Regions from separate parts of the Paenibacillus apii genome, predicted to be linked through region 2. Evidence: riboswitches for the same ligand, from Rfam matches in the RefSeq annotation. Region 2 holds a riboswitch; the other holds the start of a gene.
The links. Region 2 has a riboswitch for cyclic di-GMP ahead of G5B47_RS21995 (anti-repressor SinI family protein). Riboswitches for the same ligand answer to the same signal wherever they lie in the genome.
Positions count from the first base shown of each region.

Region 1: it holds a riboswitch for cyclic di-GMP, as region 2 does, so the genes downstream of both, G5B47_RS00095 (thiamine pyrophosphate-binding protein) here and G5B47_RS21995 (anti-repressor SinI family protein) in region 2, are expected to answer to the same signal.

Region 1 is NZ_JAAKGU010000001.1:11,884-15,298, forward strand. It holds gene G5B47_RS00080 (protein adenylyltransferase SelO) at 1-48, opposite strand, end outside; gene G5B47_RS00085 (hypothetical protein) at 188-562, opposite strand; gene G5B47_RS25440 (Dabb family protein) at 699-869, opposite strand; cyclic di-GMP riboswitch class I at 1,328-1,424, shown strand; gene G5B47_RS00095 (thiamine pyrophosphate-binding protein) at 1,582-3,225, shown strand; gene G5B47_RS00100 (carboxymuconolactone decarboxylase family protein) at 3,251-3,415, shown strand, end outside.
Region 2 is NZ_JAAKGU010000013.1:120,218-123,632, forward strand. It holds gene G5B47_RS21990 (2-oxoglutarate dehydrogenase E1 component) at 1-811, opposite strand, end outside; cyclic di-GMP riboswitch class I at 1,369-1,458, shown strand; gene G5B47_RS21995 (anti-repressor SinI family protein) at 1,485-1,637, shown strand; gene G5B47_RS22000 (helix-turn-helix domain-containing protein) at 1,774-2,118, opposite strand; gene G5B47_RS22005 (aldo/keto reductase) at 2,287-3,264, opposite strand; gene G5B47_RS22010 (PadR family transcriptional regulator) at 3,355-3,415, opposite strand, start outside.

The sequences.
Region 1 (3,415 bases), on a different contig from region 2:
ATTGTCGAAATTCCATCCCGCTTCCGGGATTCCTGCTCTCTCAGTCATGTTATCACCATCATTTTTTGGATATTTTCTATTTTCGTTCACAACCAGCACGTAACAGCTCGTTTATTGTTTGCTGCCGTGCCATATATTATCACACAAAAAAGGGTGCACGAAGCACCCTTTTTCCGTCATTGCCTGATTATTGTCTGATGATGAGGATGTCACGAGGCGGTCTGCCTGTGCTTTGAATCAAAGCAATTTCGGCGTTTGTAAGATTTCGTCCCACTACGACCAGGGAAGATGTGACATTGTTAAAGTTGAAATTTCCCAGGTTCGCCACGCTTTGGCTTCCGCGGAACACACGGAACGACCCTTGAAAGTTAATTTGCGAGAACAGCACGAGAGTGACTTGAGATCTCTCCACCACATTTCTAAGCCGGAAGCTCGAGAGAACATTGTTAAACCGAAACGCTCCAAGATCACGAACTGCAACTCCTCCGCGTCTGAAGAGAATCCGGCGAACAGAAAAATTATTACCTGACCAAAGCGCAAGACGTACATCACTATTAGCCAACTGTATCACTCCTTTTCAAAGGTTGATACAGTATATTAACAAGTTCATAGAAACGTATAAGGCAAATAGCGCAGTCCATTCGTTTGTTATTTCCGGTTCCCTGTGCATTAGCCAATAACCGGCGTTATTGAAAGACTTAAATCTTGGGATAATCGACGACAACCACATTTTCCAATAAACCATCCAGCGACTTCACAAATTCCTGATGAATAGGATGCGGTCCATAGGAACGCAGCGACTCCAGATCTTTGAATGTGACCCACAGACCAAGAGTGTATCCATGAATGTTATCCGTTTCCTCTGTCACATTGACGCCTGCGCTTAAATCGGTTATCCCGGGATGCGGTCCCGCAGCGCGAGCAATTGATCCAGCAGCTCCTGCTGTTTGGCGGGTGTAAGGCCGTCATTGAATTTAAAGACGACTAGATGCTCGTACATTATGCAATCCCCCTATATAATGGTTATCCCCTAATGAATCATAAGCAGTTTAATCATATCAGAAATCCTACAATAGGCCTATTTCTAGCGCCTTGATTCATCTTCATCCATGACCCGTACGTAAAAATGCTTTTAAGAAACTTGTATGGAACTTGTATGAGTCTTTTTGCCCGTACCAGAATATCTCACTCACCAGTTGATTACTCCATTTTGTTCATCGCGAAAACCGTCAAATTTCGAGCAGTTTTCTATAAAATATATTGACAAAAGCTAAGTTGGGAATATATTGTAAAAGGTATATACTCGTTGTATAGTTCAACAAAACTAACTCTATACGGGCAAAATTCTCCGAAAGGGAATGACGCAAAGCCATGGATCTACAGTCTCATTTATTTCATGAGACCATGACAGCCAGGTTGCCGAGGAACCGGGATGCGGAATACAACCAGCGTCCTATGTGGTTATTTGTCAACCGACCTGTGCTCAGTCCTGAGTACAGGTTTTCTATTTTCTAGTAATTCTGATCTACCAGTTTCACTTCTAAGGAAAGATAACATTATAAACAATATTTAAATTGTGGGGTGGATCTTTTGAAGACAGTCGCAGATTATATGGCGGAGGCATTACGCAACCTCGGAGTTAAGCATTCTTTTGGCATCATCGGCAAATCCATTTGCCCGATCGTTCTCAAGATGGTGGATTACGGTATTGAATTTATTCCCGGACGACATGAATCCAGCTCCGGATTCGAAGCTTCCGGCTACGCCCTCAAAACGGGAAATCTCGCCGTGGCATTCGGCACATCCGGACCGGGGGGAACCAACCTCATTACCGCAGCGGCCCACGCCAAAGCCAACAACCTACCTGTGCTCTTCATAACAGGGCATCAATCCATTAAAGAGCTGGGTATTCCCCAGTGCCAGGATTCTTCCTCATATCTCGCTGATTTGGCGGAAATGTTCAGACCTGCAACGCTCTTCAGCAAGCTGGTCGAACGCGGCGATCATTTCAGCACTATTTTTAACCATGCTATTTCTGTTGCACTGAGCGGCAAACGCGGACCTGTTCATCTATGCATCCCTTTCGATGTGCAGACAGAGCTGCTGGAAGAATGCCGAATCGTTTATCCTGAACGGGAAACGCTTGTGGATTATGCTAAGGTCAACCGGGTGATTAATGCCATTAACCATTCCAAAAAGCCGCTTATCATTGCCGGTAAAGGGGTTAACCGCTCTGGCTCGCATGAGGAACTGGTTCAATTGGCGGAAACCTTCAATATTCCTGTCGTTACCACTCCCGGCGGCAAAGGCGCCATCGTATGGGATCATCCGCTGTACCACGGTCCGGTCGGTGTCGGCGGCTGCAAGCATGGTGACGATTTACTCAACCATAGCGATTTGTATATCGTGCTGGGTTCCCGCCTGAGTGATATGACCATCTGCAATCTGAAAGCCGAGAACCATCCGGAGACGCTGATTCAGTTCGATATCGACCCTACCTTTGTCGGCAAAATCCTGAACTCCCATACGATTGCGGTCGGCGGTGATGTGCGCGATAATCTGTCACTGGTTTTACAGAGTGTTGACTCCTCCGCGATAACGGAACGGGATACGGAGACCGCCGCTCATTATAAGGAAGAACTGCCCGTCCTGTCTAAACTCTCCCTTGCATCGGTAATGAGCACCATGAGCGACCTGATTCCGGCTAACAATACGGTCTTTGTGGATGATGGCAGCCACGGCTTCAACGCCGTGAAATGGTACAACGTGAAGAAGCCGGGAAGCTTTGTCTTCGACGCCTACTTTGCCTGCATGGGCAACGCAATCGGCATGGCTATCGGAGCCAAGGTGGCCTCCCCGGAAGAAACGATATTCTGCATTACCGGCGACGGCTGCTTTATGATGCTCGGAACTGAAATAAATACCGCCGTTTGCAAAAATATCCCTGTTATTTTCATCGTAGTGAACAATATGCAGCTGGACATGGCTTTAAAAGGAATGGAAAAAACTACGGGCAGAATCGACGGAACGCTCTTTGAAGTCCCAATGGATGCTGTGAAATTTGCCGAATCGCTTGGAGCGGCCGGATTCCGGTGCGAGACCCAGGAACAATTTGCAGCGGCTATTAGCGAAGCAGTAGCTCTTAACCGCGTGGCTGTCATCGAACTATTGACCGATCGTGATGAGGTGCCCCCTACCGCACACCGTGTATTGAATATGAATTAGATTACTAACGTTTAGGAGGCTTCTCATGATAGACAACATCAACAGCGGTCTTAAGCATTTCTCCAACCTTTCCGGCGACTATGGCGCCAAAGCGCTCGCTCCGATTAAAGAGCATTTTCCCGAACTGGCTGAATATATCATGGGCAACGCATATGGCGACATTTTTCAGCGGACCACCATTGCGGCCGAT
Region 2 (3,415 bases):
ACTCGGAGAAAATGATTTCGTAAGGTTTGCCCAAAATATGGGCAAGCACATTCAAACGCCCCCGGTGGGCCATACCCATCAGAATATGCTCCGCACCGTCATGCGCGGCGGCCCGGACGATCTCGTCCAGCATCGGAACCAGCACGTCGGTGCCTTCCAGACTGAAACGCTTCTGGCCGACGAACGTCTTGTGCAGGAAGGTTTCGAAATGCTCGACCTCGATCAGCCGATTCAGCAGAGCTTTGCGCTCGGACGGCGTCAGCGGGGCGGGAGAGGTGGCCGATTCGGCCTGGTTGTTCAGCCAGCGGAGCTCGGATTCGTCGTGGACATGGCCGAATTCATAGGCGATCGTCTTTGTATAAGTCTGGCGCATCCGGTGATAAGCGTCCCAGCCTGTCTGCACATCCGGCGGAGCGTTCTCCCAGATAAGCGAGGCCGGCAGGGCAAGCAAATCCTCGCGCGTCAGTTCGTAAGTCTCGGGGTTCAGCCATTTGGCCATGGAATCCTGAACATGTTCCAGCGGGTCGATATCGGCCGCCAGATGGCCAAAGATGCGAATGTTCGCGATCAGCTTGGAGGCTCTCACCGCTTTCCGGAGCCAGTCAGTGTCGCCAGACAGCGAGGGTCCGGGAGCTTTGGCGGCCTCGGATGTCAGCGGTGGAGGGCCGTAGATGGTGAAAAGTTCGCGGTAGCGGGCTTCGACGGAAGACGGATCTTCAGTGAACTGCTCGTATTTTTCCTGGATGTAGCCCAGATTAGGACCGTAATACTTGCTCCAAACGGATTCGCTATAGGACTCATTGGCTGACATAAAAAACATCCTCCTAACGGATAAACTCCAGGCAGGCGCCGAAGGGCGGTCTGTACAGGAGCTGCAATGATTACGTTTACATTCTATTATAAAAATAACCGATTATAAAGGTATGGCTTCCATCCTATTGTGCTACTTTCAATATAGGTAATCAATTCAACCTTTCGTCCAATCCGTTCGAAAAAAGGCATGAGTAATCACGGCGGTCTTCCCTTGGCCGACCAGCACCTTATAGACCGCATCGGGAGAGGTGATAAACTCTAATTATCGGGCCTATATGACTAGATAAATAATTTTTTACGTTCAAAAAATATGATTAGGGGACTTGAAAAAGGGGTAGTTGTAATTTATAGTCCTTATATACTACAGACTACTAAGAAGATACATAATTGAAAGCGATTGCTATATAGGGATTATCATTTCATCCTGATTTGATCTTCCCTTCCGCGCAAATTATATGGTTTCCATCATTCGACACACTTTCGGCCAAGTCTTTTGTATAATAACCTTTGCAACCTAGTAACAATGATGATCGTAACCAGATCCTTAAACAAGGGTCCAGTAAAAGGTAAACCTGCTGAAAAGCTGGGGCACAAAGTCTCGGGTCTAAGGTGATCTTTAGAAACTACGACGGCCGGACTGCCTGGGGACAAAAATCTTAGGAGGAGATTTTTTGGATAAGTCCAACCAGGGGAAAATCGAAGAACTGCAGACGGTAGAGCTTGATATGGAATGGGTATATTTGCTTCTGAAGGCGAAGAAGCAAGGGATTCATGCGGATGAAATTCGTCGGTTCTTCAATGACAGGACGCTGAAGGCTATGTAGTGGAAAGGGTCTGACAAGATAATCAAATTCATAATGACAGAGGCCATGGCGGCGCGGCGCCATGGCCTCTTTATGTCGGTATAAGAATCTGCAAGCTGCATGTCCGCACCTTCTTATATTGCCCGCGGACAACGCATTATTGATCCTTTTGTTCAAGCCGCCATTTCTGGTAATCCAGAAACTCCTTGAACTCGCGTTTGCTTACACCTGAGGCCATGGCCTCCTGAACCAGCTTGAACCATTCGGAATCGAGCGGTTCCTCCTGCGAATCGGAAAGCTCTCCGTAGAGAAGAACGTGAACGGGTACGTCCAGAGCTTCGGCAATTTTCTCGATGAATTGGATAGAGGGGTTGGATTGGATGTTGCGTTCAACATTGCTTAAGTAGGATTTGGCCACATCGGCCTTGCCCGCCAGCTCGGATAAGGATAATCCCTTCTCCAGGCGGAGCTGCTGAATGTGCTGCCCTATGTTATCTGGCACGACTAGTTACGCCCCCCTCCTTGCTTTTTTGTACTAGTATAGCAAACGTCCGCAGACATGGCAAAACCGGCATTTTCCAGATTTGCCCGAGAAATCCGAAAGGTGCCGGCAATGCAGCTTTATGAGCGGACATATGGCCTTCCCGGCGGCGCTGCGCCGAATGAAGGGTCAGGGCAAGCGTACGCCCCGCGAACTGACATACAGGTCATACCATTCTTTGCGGGTAAGCTCCAGCTTGTCTGCGTCTTTGCAAGCCGCGATGCGCTTCGGGTTTACCGTTCCGATGACAGGCTGAATCGCGGCGGGATGCGTCATCAGCCAGGAGAGGACGACAGCCTCCGGAGTTGTCCCTTTTTCTTCCGCCAGCTTTTGAACCAGGCGAGCGGTGCTGCGGACCGCTTCCGGTTCCTCGTCTCCCAGCGGCCGTCCGCTGTATTTGCCTTGGGCAAGCGGTCCCCAGGCCTGAAGCTGGATATTCTCCAGCCTGCAATGCTCGATCGTCCCTTCGGGCAGGCCGTGGTCCTTCCAGGCTTCCTGGTTCACGCTCACGACCGAATCGATCCAGAAGATTTTCTCCAGGCTCATTTCCAGCTGATTGACGATAATCGGCTCGTCACTGTAAGCCTGAAGCAGCTTGATCTGTCCTGCGCTCATGTTGGAAACGCCGAAGTTCCGGACTTTGCCGGACTCCTTCAGCAGGCGGAGCGCTTCGCCGACCTCTTCCGGGTCCATCAGGGGATCGGGCCGGTGCAGCAGCAAAATATCGAGGTATTCGGCGCCGAGGCGCGACAGAATGCCGTCCACGCTGCTCAGGATATGGCTCTTGGAGAAATCGAACATATTGGAGCTTTCGCCCGGCTCTGCCAGCTTGATGCCGCACTTCGACTGAAGAATGATGCTTTCGCGCAGCTCAGGGCGTTCTTTAAGAACGGCGCCGAATACCTTCTCCGCTTTGCCGCGTGTATAGATATCGGCATGGTCGAACATATTGATGCCGACCGAGAGCGCCGCTTCCACAGCTTCATGTCCTTCCTTGATGTGCTCTTCGGTAACCGGCTCGCGGTCCCAGCCTCCGCCAAGGCCCATGCAGCCCAGGACCAGCCGGCTTGCGGGGATTCCGCGTTTGTTCAGCGGTAACGTTTTCAATACAATCCCTCCGACATGTGATTGATGACAACAAGGCTATTGTACAACTTTAAATGCCCAATTTCTAATCCTGGGCGGGTACCCGGCAAGCTATTGTACGTTCAGATCGAGCGGTTCCCCGACATCACCGAGCCTGTGCGCCCGTACATCG